Regions from separate parts of the Pantoea sp. RCC30.1 genome, predicted to be linked through region 1. Evidence: predicted binding sites of a transcription regulator. Region 1 holds the regulator's gene; the other holds the start of a gene.
What was found. Region 1 encodes PurR, which represses purine synthesis genes. Its sites were predicted from a motif close to CANGCAAACGTTTGCNTG; they were not measured.
Positions count from the first base shown of each region.

Region 2: gcvT (glycine cleavage system aminomethyltransferase GcvT) is a predicted target of PurR. The motif match lies at 6,010-6,027, and genes of this name have one in related genera.

Region 1 covers NZ_JBXUHX010000017.1:44,972-53,017, reverse strand. Annotated here, with positions in the region: gene AC2LB6_RS15745 (TetR/AcrR family transcriptional regulator) at 1-294, shown strand, start outside; gene AC2LB6_RS15740 (alkene reductase) at 345-1,442, shown strand; gene gloA (lactoylglutathione lyase) at 1,559-1,966, shown strand; gene rnt (ribonuclease T) at 2,086-2,754, shown strand; gene AC2LB6_RS15725 (Grx4 family monothiol glutaredoxin) at 2,798-3,133, opposite strand; gene AC2LB6_RS15720 (C40 family peptidase) at 3,499-4,308, shown strand; gene cydH (cytochrome bd-I oxidase subunit CydH) at 4,354-4,443, opposite strand; gene purR (HTH-type transcriptional repressor PurR) at 4,725-5,750, shown strand; gene punR (DNA-binding transcriptional activator PunR) at 5,747-6,652, opposite strand; gene punC (purine nucleoside transporter PunC) at 6,760-7,962, shown strand.
Region 2 covers NZ_JBXUHX010000018.1:50,301-58,346, reverse strand. Annotated here, with positions in the region: gene AC2LB6_RS16340 (5-formyltetrahydrofolate cyclo-ligase) at 1-495, opposite strand, end outside; RNA gene ssrS (6S RNA) at 589-771, opposite strand; gene zapA (cell division protein ZapA) at 811-1,140, opposite strand; gene AC2LB6_RS16325 (YecA/YgfB family protein) at 1,311-1,889, shown strand; gene pepP (Xaa-Pro aminopeptidase) at 1,936-3,258, shown strand; gene ubiH (2-octaprenyl-6-methoxyphenyl hydroxylase) at 3,255-4,433, shown strand; gene ubiI (FAD-dependent 2-octaprenylphenol hydroxylase) at 4,447-5,649, shown strand; gene gcvT (glycine cleavage system aminomethyltransferase GcvT) at 6,081-7,178, shown strand; gene gcvH (glycine cleavage system protein GcvH) at 7,202-7,588, shown strand; gene gcvP (aminomethyl-transferring glycine dehydrogenase) at 7,669-8,046, shown strand, end outside.

The DNA of each region.
Region 1 (8,046 bases):
GGCCATATCGTCGGCTGCCTGGGCGTTAAAGTCTCCGCTGAGGTGTGCGATCTCTCTGAGCCAATGCGTGACGCCCTGCAGCAGGGTGCAGGAAAGATTACCGCCCTCTACGCCCGGACGCTGATCGCTGCAGAGCAGCAGGAGCCGCTGAGCCTGCCGCAACCTCCGGTGCAGATGGCGGAATTACTGTCGCTGCTGTGGCTCGGTGCGAGCCTGCAGAGCAAAATTTCCCGCGCGGCGCAGCCACTGCGTCTGGCATTGAGTACCATCGAACAGTGGCTTAAAAGCTACTGATTTTTAAAAAACGTATTTGTAGACGACTGGTCTACTAATCAGGAGCTATTATGGCGAGTACACAGCTGTTTCGTCCGCTGAAAGTCGGCGCAATTACCGTCCCAAACCGCGTATTCATGGCACCGCTGACCCGTCTGCGCAGCATTGAGCCAGGCGACATCCCTACTCCGATGATGGCGGAATATTACTGTCAGCGCGCCAGCGCTGGTCTGATCATAACCGAAGCGACTCAGATCTCTTTCCAGGCGAAAGGCTATGCCGGTGCCCCAGGCTTACATACGCAGCCACAGATTGCAGCGTGGAAAGTGATTAACGAAGGCGTGCACCAGGCTGGCGGTCACACCGCAGTACAGTTATGGCACACTGGTCGTATCTCACATAACAGCGTGCAGCCGGAAGGCAAAGCACCGGTAGCGCCATCAGCGATTGCTGCCGGCACTCGTACTTCACTGCGTGCTGAAGATGGCAGCGTTTATCGCGAAGATACCTCAACGCCGCGTGAACTGACCGTGCCAGAGATCAAGCAGATCGTGGCTGATTTTGGTCAGGCTGCGGCCAACGCGCGTGAAGCGGACTTTGATCTGCTTGAGCTGCACTCCGCGCACGGCTACCTGATGCACCAGTTCCTGGCTCCTGGCTCAAACCATCGTACCGACGAATATGGCGGCAGCATCGAAAAACGCGGTCGCTTTGCGCTGGAAGTGGTTGATGCAGTCATCGCTAACTGGTCAGCCGATCGCATTGGTATTCGCGTCTCACCCATCGGCAGCTTCCAGAATCTGGACAACGGTCCGGACGAAGAAGAAGCGGCGCTGTGGTACATCGGCGAGCTGGCAAAACGCAACATCGCCTATCTGCACCTTTCAGAGCCAGACTGGGCCGGTGGTCAGCCTTACACCGATGCCTTCCGTCAGAAAGTGCGTGATCTCTTCCCGGGTGCCATCATTGGTGCCGGTGCCTACACCGTTGAGAAAGCCGATGATCTGATCGGTCGCGGTCTGATCGATGCGGTTGCGTTTGGTCGTGATTACATTGCTAACCCGGACCTGGTTGAGCGTCTGCAGCAGGATGCCCCACTCAATCCACAGCGCCCGGAAAGCTTCTACGGCGGCGGCGCTGAAGGTTATATCGACTACCCGACGCTGTAACTGTTTTGGGCTGCCGTCCGGGACGATGGCGGCAGCCATTATTCAATGGCGATTTTCATCGCTATACTTATCGCCTGGGTCATCCGGCGATGGCGTTTTATTTAAAAGAGGATGTTATGCGTTTACTTCATACCATGCTGCGCGTTGGCGATCTGCAACGTTCTATCGATTTCTACACCCGTGTGCTGGGCATGCGCGTGCTGCGTCAGAGCGAAAACACCGAATATAAATATACCCTGGCGTTTGTAGGCTACACCGACGAGAGCGAAGGTGCGGTGATCGAGCTGACTTATAACTGGGGCGTCGATAAGTATGACCTCGGCAATGCGTATGGTCACATTGCGCTGGGCGTTGATGACGCAGCAGCAGCGTGCGAACGTATCCGCAAAGATGGCGGCAACGTGACGCGTGAAGCGGGTCCGGTTAAAGGCGGCTCCACCATTATTGCCTTTGTTGAAGATCCTGATGGCTACAAAATCGAGCTGATCGAAAACAAAGATGCCGGTAACGGCCTGGGCAACTAAACCTGCCCCTCAGCCTGCCTTCCGGGTGGGCTGAATCCCCTTCTCTTCGCTTCATCTGCTGCACCCGGCCCCGTTTTTTGCCATAATACGCGCTGCCCTTTTTCTGCAACGAGATCCTGATGTCTGAATCGAATTCCCCTAATGCACTCAATCAACGTTTCCGTGGCTTCTATCCGGTGGTGATCGACGTTGAAACCGCAGGTTTCAACGCCCAAACCGATGCGTTACTGGAGATTGCCGCTATCACGCTGAAAATGGATGAAGAGGGATGGATTCAGATCGACCAGACGCTGCACTTCAACGTCGAACCTTTTGTCGGCTCGCTGCTGCATCCGGAAGCGCTGGCCTTTACCGGTATCGATCCGAGTAATCCGCTGCGCGGCGCAGTCAGTGAATATGAAGCGCTGCACGCCATTTTCAAAATGGTGCGCAAGGGCATTAAAGACAGCGGCTGCAATCGCGCCATTATGGTGGCGCACAATGCCACGTTCGACCTGAACTTTATGTCAGCGGCGGCGGAACGTGCCAGCCTGAAGCGCAATCCATTTCACCCGTTTGCCACCTTTGACACCGCAGCGCTGAGTGGACTGGTGCTGGGTCAGACGGTTCTGGCGAAAGCCTGTATTGCGGCGGGAATGGAGTTTGACAGTACGCAGGCGCATTCGGCGCTCTATGACACTCAGCAGACGGCAACGCTGTTCTGCGAGCTGGTGAACCGCTGGAAACGGTTAGGTGGCTGGCCACTGCCCTTCGCGGAAGGTGATGCAGAAGCCACGACATCCGCATAAGGGATGCCGCAATGAAAAAGGCCGACGTGATGTCGGCCTTTTTTTATTCTGCTTCTTTAAACTTCTCTGCAGTCTCTTTGATCAGCGTCTGCAGTTCACCTCGTTGTAACATCTCGACGATGATGTCGCAGCCACCGACCAGCTCGCCATCAACCCACAACTGCGGGAAGGTTGGCCAGTTAGCGAATTTCGGCATCTCGGCACGAATGTCCGGGTTCTGCAGAATATCCACGTAAGCAAAACGCTCACCACAGGCTGACAGCGCCTGTACCGCCTGTGCAGAGAAACCGCAGCTAGGCAGTTTCGGGGAACCTTTCATGTACAGCAGGATCGGGTTTTCTGCGATCTGGCGCTGAATTTTTTCTACAGTACTCATAATTGCCTTCCTTAATTCGTCACTTCGTGTTTGTTTATTGTAGCGACTTCGCAGCGTGACTGAAAACGAGATTTTGACCGCTGCCCGATTAAATCGCCATCATTGTTAAGTTCAGCTTCGTGACGCCTGAATCCCTGATTATTAACAGCTGGTAACAGTTTAATAATTCGTAATAATTTCGTTGATATAAGACGCTGAAAATGTTCATTTTCAGCGCGATTACGTGGGTTGCAAAGATTAATATTAAAAGGCATTACAGTTTTTAAAAGAACTGGACTAGAATGGCCTGGGCGCTGATCCTGGATCAGATTAATCTCAACTTTGTCGCGGTGCGTAGTGGCCCTGACAACTTAACTAATCAACGGACTATGCGTTTAATCATTACGCTTTTGATGCTGGCCTTTGCGCAACTGTTTTTCAACGTCGCTGCTGCTTCACCGCACGCGCCGGTGAACGTCAGTACGCATAAAGCAGAAAAAAAGAGTGCGCGCGACGATGAGCGCCGCAAACGTCGCCAGGTAAAAACGGTGACGAAAAAGACTCGCCTCAGCCCTGTTCAAAAACTCAAAACTAAAAAACAGAAAAAAGTCGAACTCACTGCGAAACAGACGCCTGCTAAGAAGACCTCGCTTAAAACCGCCCGTATCAGCAAAAGCAAAGAAAAAAATAAAGAGAAGAAACGCTATGGTCATCAGCGCCAGCTAAAAACCGCTGAGGTCACCACCAGCGAACCTGGCACAATTAAAATGAGCAAATCCCACCGTCAGCGCTATCAGAAGGCACGTGAAACCGCGATGACCAAGCTGATGGGCCAGTTGGGTAAACCTTATCAGTGGGGCGGCACGTCACCCCATACTGGTTTCGATTGCAGCGGTCTGGTCTGGTACGCCTATAAAGATCTGGTGAAGTTTAAGATCCCGCGTACCGCTAACGAGATGTATCACCTGCGTGACGCAGCGCCAATTAAACGCGAGTCGCTGGAGAAAGGCGATCTGGTCTTCTTCCGCATTAACGGTCGCGGTACTGCGGACCACGTCGGCGTTTACCTGGGCGATGGCAAGTTTATTCAATCGCCACGTACCGGTAAAGATATTCAGATCAGCGCATTAGGAGAAGATTACTGGCAGCGCCACTACATTGGCGCCCGTCGGGTGATGACGCCAAAAACTATACGCTGAGCAGCAGAACAGTCAGAAAAAGCCGGGATAATCCCGGCTTTTTTATTAGTGCAGAATGGCAGTAAAACTAAAGGCCACAATCATCAGCAGACAGCCTGCGGTGGTCATTAACGCCAGTTTAAGATCGGTACTCATTGTTTGCTCCTTAGTCACACAATTTGTAGGGATATGGCATTTTCCCACACAGCCCGGTAAAAATCTCGTTTTATCCGTCCAGCCTTGTTAGAATCCCGCCTCTGTTGCGCAACGCGCGCAACTCTGATTCCGTTTGCGCATCTTTTAAGGCATTTATTCTCCGCCAGCGGCCTGTTTACGGGCAAGAAAAGCTGCATTTTTGCGGAAAAAACCCTGAGCAGACGCAAACGTTTAACACTACGCTTATCATAGAGTTAGATAAGCACTGGAGTCCGATTTTCATGGCAACAATTAAAGATGTGGCGAAACGCGCCGGCGTCTCAACGACCACCGTTTCGCACGTCATCAATAAAACCCGCTTTGTCGCTGAAGAGACACGCAACGCGGTCTGGCAGGCGATAAAAGAACTTCACTACTCGCCGAGCGCCGTCGCGCGCAGCCTGAAAGTGAACCACACCAGGACGCTGGGCCTGCTTGCCACCTCCAGCGAAGCGCCCTATTTTGCTGAAATTATTGAAGCGGTTGAAAATCACTGTTTTGACAAAGGCTATACGCTGATTCTGGGTAATGCGCATAACGACCTGCAAAAGCAGCGCGCCTACCTCAGCATGATGGCGCAGAAACGCGTCGATGGTCTGCTGGTGATGTGCTCTGAATATCCGGACGATCTGCTGCAGATGCTGGAAGAGAACCGTAATATCCCAATGGTGGTGATGGACTGGGGCGAGTCGCGCGCCGACTTCACCGACACGGTGCTCGATAATGCTTTCCAGGGCGGCTATCTGGCTGGACGCTATCTGATTGAACGCGGACACCGTGATATTGGTGCTATCCCCGGTCAGATGGAACGCAACACTGGTGGAGGACGCCACGCCGGTTTCCTGAAGGCGATGGAAGAAGCGGGTATTCAACCGCGTGCCGAGTGGATTGTGCAGGGTGACTTCGAGCCGGAGTCAGGCTATCAGGCGATGCAGCAGATCCTGTCGCAGAAACAGCGTCCAACGGCGGTGTTCTGCGGCGGTGACATCATGGCGATGGGCGCGATTTGCGCCGCCGACGAGATGGGCCTGCGCGTCCCGCAGGATATTTCGGTGATCGGTTATGACAATGTGCGCAACGCCCGCTATTTCGCACCGGCCCTGACGACCGTGCATCAGCCTAAAGCCCAGTTGGGTGAAAAAGCGCTGGATATGCTGCTGGACCGCATCACCAGTAAGCGTGAAGTGTCACAAACGATTGAAGTCCACCCTACGCTGATTGAACGCCGTTCCGTGGCCGATGGTCCATTCCGCGACTATCGCCGTTAATCTTCGCTTAACCACTCCTGATTAAGTGTTTGCGCATCACCCAGATAGCTGAGCAACCAGCCTGTTGCCGGTGATGCGCGATCTTCAGCCCAGCTGACGCAGCAGGGGCTGTCCGGGAACGCCACCGGCAGTGTCAGTTCAACCAGCTGGCCGCTGTCCAGCAGTGGCCTGGCAAGATGACCCGGCACCATCGCCACACACAATCCCGCCTGTACGCACTCCAGCCCGGTCTGCCATTCCGGCACCACCAGCCTGCGCTGGTTATCCAGCGTCCATGTCATACGGCGTGGCAGCGCACGCGAGGTATCTTCCAGCACCAGTGATGGCCAGCTTCGCAACGTGTCATCATCGATCTGGCTCGCCTGCGTCAGCGGATGATCCGGCGCGACCACGCAGCGCCAGTTGAGAGTGCCCATATCGCGAAACGCAAAACGTCCGCCCACCGGGATTGCCTGCGTGGCACCAATCGCGACCTCCACCCGGCCATCGGCCAGCGCATCCCAGACGCCGTTAAAGACTTCATAGCTGATGATGAGCTCCATATCGGGGAAGTGGCGATAGAAATCTTTAACCAGTTGCCGGGTGCGCTGAGGCTTTGCAATACGGTCAACGGCAATGCTGAGCTGCCCGCGCCAGCCGTTGGCAAGCTGCTGACACTGTCGCCGGGTGGCAAGCATTTTTTTGATGACGCTGCGCCCTTCCCTGACAAAATGCTCGCCTGCCGGGGTGAGGACCACTTCACGATGCTGACGCTCAAATAGCGGCACCGCCAGCCAGTTCTCCAGCTGGCGCACCGTGTAGCTGATGGCAGAAGGCACCCGATGTAACTCCTGCGCGGCAGCGCTGAAGCTGCCCCCACGGGCGACCGCGTCAACCACTTCTAATGCATATTCTGACCACATAATCTGCCTTCAAAAATTTTAACAGCAATCGGCAAATATTACCGTTTCACAGCAGCAAACGCACCTTTTACACTCTGCCGCGTTTATCCTGCAAAAATGAGAATGAGATGTTGTCGAATAAAGGATTTATGCCTTACCTTGCCCTGCTGAGCATGCTCGGCTTTTTAGCCACAGATATGTACCTGCCCGCCTTCGGGGCGATGCAGCAAACCTTTAATACCTCACCCGGCCTGATCAGCGCCAGTATGAGTCTCTTTCTGGGAGGCTTCGCCCTGGGTCAGCTATTCTGGGGACCGCTCTCCGATCGCATTGGTCGCAAACCTGTGCTGCTGGCCGGACTGGCCATGTTTGGCATCGGCTGTGCGGGCATGCTGTGGGTGAATAATATCTATCTGATGCTGGCGCTGCGCTTCGTGCAGGCGATTGGCGTCTGTGCTGCGGCCGTGAGCTGGCAGGCATTAGTGGTGGATCGCTACCCTGCCGCGCGCGCCAACAAAGTCTTCGCCACCATTATGCCGCTGGTTGCGCTCTCTCCCGCGCTGGCGCCGTTGCTGGGTGCCTGGCTGATCGGCCACTTCCACTGGCGTTCGATTTTCCTGGTGCTGACCCTGATTGCGATGGCGCTGATACTGACCACGCTGCGTCTGCCCACCGTTCGCAAAGCCGCAAGTGAAAAAAAGGCGCAGCCGGGCTTCTTCACGCTGCTGAAATCGCGGGTCTACAGCGGCAACGTGCTGATCTACTCTGCCTGTTCTGCCAGCTTCTTTGCCTGGCTGACTGGCTCGCCGTTTATTCTGGCGGATCTGGGTCTCTCACCCGCCGATATCGGCCTGAGTTATGTGCCCCAGACCCTCGCCTTTTTAATAGGTGGATTCGGCTGTCGCGCTCTGCTCAACCGCTTTAACGGTGCACAGTTGCTGCCCTGGATGCTGGGCGTCTACAGCCTAAGCATTCTGTCGCTGTTTGCTGTTGCGCTTGCAGGCAACAGCACGCTGGTGAGCCTGATGGTTCCGTTCTGCGGGATGGCGCTGGCTAACGGGGCGATCTATCCGATTGTGGTTTCCAGTGCACTGATGCCCTTCCCGGATGCCACTGGTAAAGCTGCTGCTTTGCAGAACACCCTGCAGTTAGGACTCTGCTTCGCCGCCAGCCTGGCGGTATCAGCTGGATTAACCCAGGCGCTGTTTACAACCACGCTGATGATGGCGGTGACCATTGTGCTCGCGTTGATCGGTTACGCCATGCAGCGTGCCGCAAACGCACAAACTGTTGTTGCCTCTGCGCAACCTGCCTGCCAGGATAATCATTGATACCCTGACTTCTTACTTAGCGCCCTAACAATAAGTTATTGAATATTGACCCGCGTGAGCATATACTCATCCGGGTCAACAAAC
Region 2 (8,046 bases), on a different contig from region 1:
CAGACCGACCGGCAAAAAGCCATGCTGCCGCCAGTTCTGCAGGGTGCGATCGTAGAAGCCTCCGCCCATCCCAAGACGCTGCCCATGCTGATCAAACGCCACCAATGGCACCATCATCAGATCCAGCTGATCAAGCGTGATCAACTGCCGGATATCCAGCGGCGGTTCAGGAATACGTAGTTTATTGGTGTGCAATGGGGTATCGGACGAGTAGCGCAGAAACAGTAGATTACCGGGGGAGAAGGGGTGCAAGACCGGCAGATAGACCGCTTTCTTCATATGCCAGAGCCTGGCAATCAGCGGACGGGTATTCAGCTCACCATCAACCGACAGGAACAGGGCAATATTGCGCGCGGTAGTGATCGGAGCGTAGTTAAGGGCGAGTTCAGCAAGTTGTTCGGCCGCCTGGGCCTGCTGATCATCAGTCATCGCACGACGCAGATGGCGTACCTGCTGACGGATGACCTGACGCTGTATCATTGAAGATGATGACATGGAAGATTCAGACATGATTTCCCCGCCGGATAAGTCGCTGAACAGCGACTATAACATGTCGGTATGGGGAAGAAAGCAGGTACTACAGGAAGAGAGATCTCCGAGATGCCGCCGTAGGCTGTAACCCTTGAACCCTTGGTTCAAGGTGAACATGCCGTCATAACCATCAGGCTTCTCGGACGAACCGAGCATGCACACAGGTTACGAGCGTCACATTCTGTTTTTTCGAAATATCGGCTCAGGGGACTGGCCCACATGCAAACATCTCAGAGAAAATTTACCTCACCGTTACTTGAGTATAGCAACCATGAAGTTTTATTCGAACTTCGCACCCTCACGATCAGAGATACGACCCTGCTCAACTAATGCCTGTTCAATCGTCTGCTGCAACATACGGATACGCTGTTCCATATTAGCAGCATAATCCCGCGTTTTCACTTTCTCTTGCGCCAGCTCGTGGCAGACGTTTAACGCGGCGATGAACACCAGTTGTTCTGTATTGGTGACTCTAGTGCGAACTTTTAGATCTTGCAACCGTTGATTGAGATCTTCAGCCGCGCTATTGAGCGCATCTTGCTGCTCTGGCGGACAATTCACTCTCAACGAACGACCAAAAATTTGTAAATCTACCGGTTGTGCAGACATGCCACCTTCCTGACTGATTACTTCGCTCGCAACTCCCTTAGCAGTCAATGGCTTGGGAGGCGGGCAACTATATAGACCCACGAAATAAGATACAACCCCTTTTCTGGAAACCTTGAGGCAGCTAGTGGTAGCATAACACGAACTTATTCTGCCAACGACGATGAAAACTTATGTCCTTACAGAACGCAACCCCCGATTACAACGCGCTCGCGACGGTGCTCACACAGCAGGGTGTTGGAATGACGCCCGCTGAAATGCACGGCCTGCTGAGCGGGATCCTCTGCGGCGGTAACCAGGACACCAGCTGGAAGACGCTGGTACACGATCTGGCTAACGAAGGCATGGCGTTTTCACACACTCTCGCGGTGCCGCTGGCGGCGCTGCACGAGCACACGGCCACTACGCTGGAAGATGACGGTTTCCTGTTTCAGTTAATGCTGCCTGCAGACGAAGACATCACTGTCTTTGACCGTGCGGATGCGCTGGCAGGATGGGTTAACCATTTTCTGCTCGGCCTGGGCGTAACACAGCCTAAACTGGATAAAGTCACCGGCGAAACCGGTGAAGCAATCGATGATCTGCGCACTATCGCACAGCTCGGTTATGAAGAAGATGAAGACCAGGAAGAGCTGGAGCAGTCGCTGGAAGAGGTGATCGAGTATGTGCGTGTCGCTGCACTGCTGTGCCACGATACCTTCACCCGTCCGCAGCCAACCGCGCCAGAAGTGCAAAAACCGACGCTACACTAATTTCAGGTCAACGAGTTTAACCGGTCAGTTTACAGGGAGTGCAGAGATGATTTCACTGGAACGATACCTGCAGCGTCGTCAGGCGCTGCTGGCGAAGATGGTGCCTGGCAGCGCAGCGCTGATTTTTGCTGCGCCTGAAGTGACGCGCAGTAATGACACGGAATATCCGTTCCGCCAGAGCAGCGACTTCAGCTATTTCACCGGTTTTAATGAGCCGCAGGCGCTGCTTGTGCTGATCAAAAGCGATGAAAATCATAACCACAGCGTACTGTTTAACCGCGTGCGTGACCCCGCAGCGGAAGTCTGGTCTGGCCGTCGGCTGGGCCAGGAGGCCGCACCTGATAAACTGGGCGTGGATCGCGCTTTACCCTGGAATGATATTGATGACCAGCTGCACCTGCTGCTGAATGGCCTGGATGTGGTTTACCATGCGCAGGGCGAATATGCCCACGCGGACACACTGGTGTTCAGCGCGCTGGATAAGCTGCGTCGCGGCTTCCGCCAGCATCTCAGTGCGCCCGATACCCTCACTGACTGGCGTCCGTGGGTGCATGAGATGCGCCTGTTTAAAGATGCGGATGAAATTGCGCTGTTACGTCGCGCTGGGGAAATCAGCGCACTGGCGCATATCCGTGCCATGCAAACCTGCCAGCCGGGCATGTTCGAGTATCAGCTCGAAGGAGAAATCCATCACGAATTTACCCGTCACGGCGCGCGTTATCCCTCCTATAACACCATTGTGGGTGCCGGGGAGAACGGCTGCATTCTGCACTACACCGAAAACGAAAGTGAAATGCGCGACGGTGATCTGGTGCTCATCGATGCAGGCTGTGAGTTCCACGGCTATGCCGGTGATATCACCCGCACCTTCCCGGTTAACGGCAGATTCAGCCCGGCGCAGCGTGCCATTTATGACATCGTGCTGGCTTCGCTGAAGCGATCGCTTGAGATGTTCCGGCCTGGCGTCAGTATTCGCGAAGTGAATGACGAAGTGGTGCGCATCATGATCACCGGTCTGGTGGAACTGGGTATCCTGGAGGGCGACATCGATACCCTGATCGCCGAGGACGTGCATCGCCAGTTCTATATGCATGGACTGGGCCACTGGCTGGGGCTGGATGTTCATGACGTCGGTCACTACGGCACCCCAAGTCGCGACCGGATTCTGGAACCGGGCATGGTGTTAACCGTTGAGCCGGGTCTTTATATCGGACCGGATGCGGATGTGCCCGCTCAGTATCGCGGCATCGGCATCCGAATCGAAGATGACATTGTCATCACTGAAGATGGCATTGAGAATCTCACCGACAGCGTCGTGAAAGAAGCCGATGAGATTGAAGCACTGATGGCGGCGGCAAAACAGGCATGACGATTCTGATTGCCGGAGGCGGCATGACCGGGGCGACGCTGGCGCTGGCGATCTCTCATCTGACCCAGGGCACACTGCCGGTAACGCTGATTGAAAGCAGCGAGCCAGGCAGCAGAGCGCATCCCGGTTTCGATGGCCGCGCCATTGCGCTCTCTGCCGGAACCTGCCAGCAGCTGGCGGACATCAACCTGTGGCAGCACATCGCCCGTTGTGCCACACCGATTACCGACATCCATGTCTCCGATCGCGGACATTCCGGCTTTGTGTCGATGGCGGCGACTGATTACGCTATTCCGGCGCTGGGACAGGTGGTCGAGCTGTTTGACGTCGGTCAGCGGCTGTTTGCTGAACTGAAAAAAGCGCCAGGCGTGACGCTGCGCTGCCCGGCGCGCGTCACCCAGGCACACCGTAGTGAACAGCAGGTTGAGGTGACGCTGGACAGTGGCGAGCAACTCAGCGGCAAACTGCTGGTGGCAGCAGATGGCACGCGCTCTGCGCTGGCCGCCTCGTGCGGCATTCAGTGGCAACGGGACGACTATCAGCAGCTCGCCGTGATTGCCAATGTCTCAACCGCGCTGCCCCATCAGGGCCGGGCGTTTGAGCGTTTCACGGAGCACGGCCCGCTGGCGCTGCTGCCGATGTCCGGCAACCGTCTCTCGCTGGTCTGGTGTCATCCGCTTTCGCAGCGTGAACGCATTGAGCAGTGGAGCGAATCCGAATTCCTGAGCCAGCTGCAACGTGCTTTTGGCTGGCGGCTGGGCAAATTCACGCACACCGGCCAGCGCGAGTATTACCCGCTGGCGCTGCACCAGGCGATGTCGCCGGTGACGCATCGCGTGGCGGTGATGGGCAATGCGGCGCAGACGCTGCATCCGATTGCCGGGCAGGGCTTTAACCTCGGCCTGCGCGATGTGATGTCGCTGGCTGAAACGCTGGCCGCCGCCCATCGTCAACAGCAGGATCCGGGCAGCTATGCAGTGCTGCATCATTATCAGCAGCGTCGTCAGCCCGATCGCGCCGCCACCATCGGTATCACCGACGGACTGGTTCGCGTTTTTGCGAATCGCTATGGTCCGATGGTGGCAGGACGTAACCTGGGCCTGCTGGCGATGGATCATCTGCCGTGGCTACGAAATCAACTGGCTGAGCGTACGCTTGGCTGGGTTAAGCGTTAATAAAGAGGCTCAGATGCAAACTTTTGATGTGGTGATTGCCGGTGGCGGTATGGTGGGACTCGCTGTGGCCTGCGGCTTGCAGGGCAGCGGACTGCGCATCGCCGTACTGGAAAAATCGCCGGAGCCACCGTTGGCGCTGAGTGCGTCCCCGTCAATTCGCGTGTCGGCAATCAACGCCGCCAGCGAACGGCTGCTGCAGAAGCTGGATGTCTGGTCGACCATACTCTCACTGCGTGCCAGCGCGTATCACGGCATGGAAGTGTGGGATAAGGACAGCTTCGGCGCCATCGCTTTCGATGATGAGCAGCAGGGCTTGTCGCATCTGGGCCATATCATCGAAAACCCGGTGATCCACCATGCGCTCTGGCAGCGTGCCAGCGCCTGCAGCGACGTGACGATAATGGCACACTCGCAGTTACAGCAGGTGGCGTTTGGTGACAACGAAGCCTTTGTTACCCTGCAGGATGGCAGCATGTTAAGCGCGCGATTAATGATTGCCGCTGATGGCGCTAACTCCTGGCTGCGCAACAAAGCCGACATTCCGCTGACCTTCTGGGATTACGATCACCATGCGTTAGTGGCTAACGTCCGTACTGAGAAGCCGCACGACGCGGTGGCGCGGCAGGTGTTTCATGGCGACGGTATTCTGGCTTTCCTGCCAATGCAGGATCCGCATCTGAGCTCCATCGTCTGGTCGCTCTCGCCGCAGGAAGCGAGCCGTCTGGAAACCATGCCGGAAGCGCTGTTCAATCAGCAGCTCTCGGTGGCATTTGATATGCGGCTCGGGCTGTGCAAGCTGGAAAGCGAGCGCAAATCGTTCCCGCTGGTAGCGCGTTATGCCCGCAACTTTGCGGCACACCGTCTGGCGCTGGTGGGCGATGCGGCTCACACCATTCATCCGCTGGCGGGGCAGGGCGTAAACCTTGGCTTTATGGACGCCGCCGAGTTGATTGGTGAGATTCGTCGTCTGCATCAGCAGGGCAAAGATATTGGTCAGCACCTCTACCTGCGTCGCTACGAGCGCAGCCGTAAACACAGGGCCGCAATGATGCTGGCAGGCATGCAAGGCTTCCGGGAGATGTTCGCCGGCAATAATCCGGCGAAAAAACTGCTGCGTGACGTCGGTCTGAAGCTGGCTGATCGTCTGCCAGGGGTAAAACCTATAATGCTGAAGCAGGCGATGGGCCTGAATGATCTACCCGCCTGGCTACGCTAAATCCACGCCTCCTGATAAGCCAGCATCTGCTGGCTTTTTTATGCCTGAACTCCTCTGCACCACCAAAAGGCAACGCTGCACCAGCAGGGGTCTTCGTTTGATTTATTCTAATTTTGCGAGCAATTTCGCATTACTTTTTCTCATCTTCCCCTTCAGTGACAGCGGGATTTTTTTAACATCCTGAACGGCATCTCGCATAAATTTGCTGCGTATATTTAAAAACCCTGCATTTATTGCGCGATTAATCACAAAATTGCAGTTTTTTATCCTGCCAGCAGCGGTTCCTGGTTAGGCTGTGCCTCTGCTTTCGACCCCGGTTTGCTTATGGTTAATCGTCAGATTCGGTGGTAACGTCAGCCGTAAGAGAACGTTTGCGTCGGCACTGAATTCCGGCGCACTTTTGCACTCACTCGCTTCTGCACAGGATGGTTATGACTCAGCAAACACCTCTGTTTGAACAGCATCAGGCCTGCGGTGCCCGCATGGTGGATTTTCATGGCTGGATGATGCCGCTGCACTATGGCTCCCAGATGGATGAACATCATGTGGTGCGAACCGACGCCGGGATGTTTGATGTCTCTCACATGACCATCGTCGACCTGACAGGCCCCCGTACCCGCGAATTCCTGCGCTACCTGCTGGCGAATGATGTGGCAAAACTGACGCAGCCAGGCAAAGCGCTCTATACCGGGATGCTGAATGCTTCGGGTGGCGTCATTGACGATTTGATTGTTTACTTTATGAGCGAAGAGTTCTTCCGGCTGGTGGTGAACTCCGCGACCCGTGAAAACGATCTTGCCTGGATCACGCAACACGCGCAGGGCTATGGCATTACGCTGACGGAACGCGATGACCTGGCGCTGATTGCTGTGCAGGGCCCACAGGCGCAGCAGAAAGCTCAGACACTGTTCAGCGAGGAGCAGCGTCAGGCTGTTGCTGGCATGAAGCCCTTTTTCGGTGTGCAGTCAGGTGACCTGTTTATCGCTACCACCGGCTACACCGGTGAAGCGGGATATGAAATTGCGATGCCTGCAGGTGAGGCGGCCGATTTCTGGCAGCGTCTGCTGGCTGCTGGTGTAAAACCTGCTGGACTGGGCGCACGCGACACGCTGCGTCTGGAAGCGGGTATGAATCTGTATGGTCAGGAGATGGACGAAGGCGTTTCACCGCTGGCTGCCAACATGGGCTGGACAGTGTGCTGGGAACCCGCTGACCGCGATTTCATTGGTCGGGAAGCACTGGAACTGCAGCGTGAACGCGACGCCGAAAAACTGGTGGGGCTGATCCTCACAGAAAAAGGGGTGCTGCGTAACGGCCAGCCGGTGCGTTTCACCGATGACCAGGGGCAGCCGCAGGAGGGGATCATCACCAGTGGCTCTTTCTCACCGACACTGGGTTGCAGCATCGCTCTGGCGCGTGTACCGGCCTCCGTCGGCAGCACCGCCATCGTTGAGATCCGTAACCGCCAGATGCCCGTCCAGGTTACCCGTCCCGTTTTTGTCCGCGCCGGTAAACCGGTCGCCCAGTAAATTTTATTCAGGAGAAATGGCCAATGAGCAATGTGCCGAATACGTTGAAGTACCGCGACAGCCACGAATGGGTGCGCAAAGAAGCCGATGGCAGCTACACGGTGGGGATTACTGAACATGCGCAGGAATTACTGGGCGACATGGTATTTGTCGATCTGCCTGATGTGGGCGCGACGTTTGCCGCCGGTGAAGAGTGCGCGGTCGCAGAATCCGTTAAAGCGGCTTCAGATATCTATGCGCCAATCAGCGGTGAGATTGTCGCGGTCAACGAAGCACTGACTGACTCACCGGAGCAGGTCAACAGCGAGCCTTATGACGGCGGCTGGTTATTTAAAATTAAAGCCAGCGACGCGTCTGAAATCGACACGCTGCTGGATGCGGATGCTTATAAAGCCTCCATCGACGAGTAGTCGTCAGGCGGCCTCGTGCAGAGGCCGCAGATTTCTGTTTGCTCTCCGGTTCCCCCAGCCCGATTCAGGATTTACTGCTAATGACTCAGACTCTCAGCCAGCTTGAACACAACGGTGCATTCATTGAGCGCCATATTGGTCCTTCACCTGAGCAGCAGGCGCAGATGCTTGATGCAATTGGTGCCCGTTCGCTGGAAGCGTTAATCAGCACGATTGTGCCTGCCGACATTCAGCTGCCAGGCCCACCCGCCGTAGGCGAAGCGGCCACGGAACAGCAGGCGCTGGCCGAACTGAAAGCCATTGCCAGCCAGAACCTGCGTTACAAATCCTGGATCGGTATGGGGTACAGCGCGGTCATCACCCCGCCAGTCATCCTGCGTAACATGCTGGAAAATCCGGGCTGGTATACTGCCTATACGCCGTATCAGCCTGAAGTCTCGCAGGGCCGTCTGGAAGCA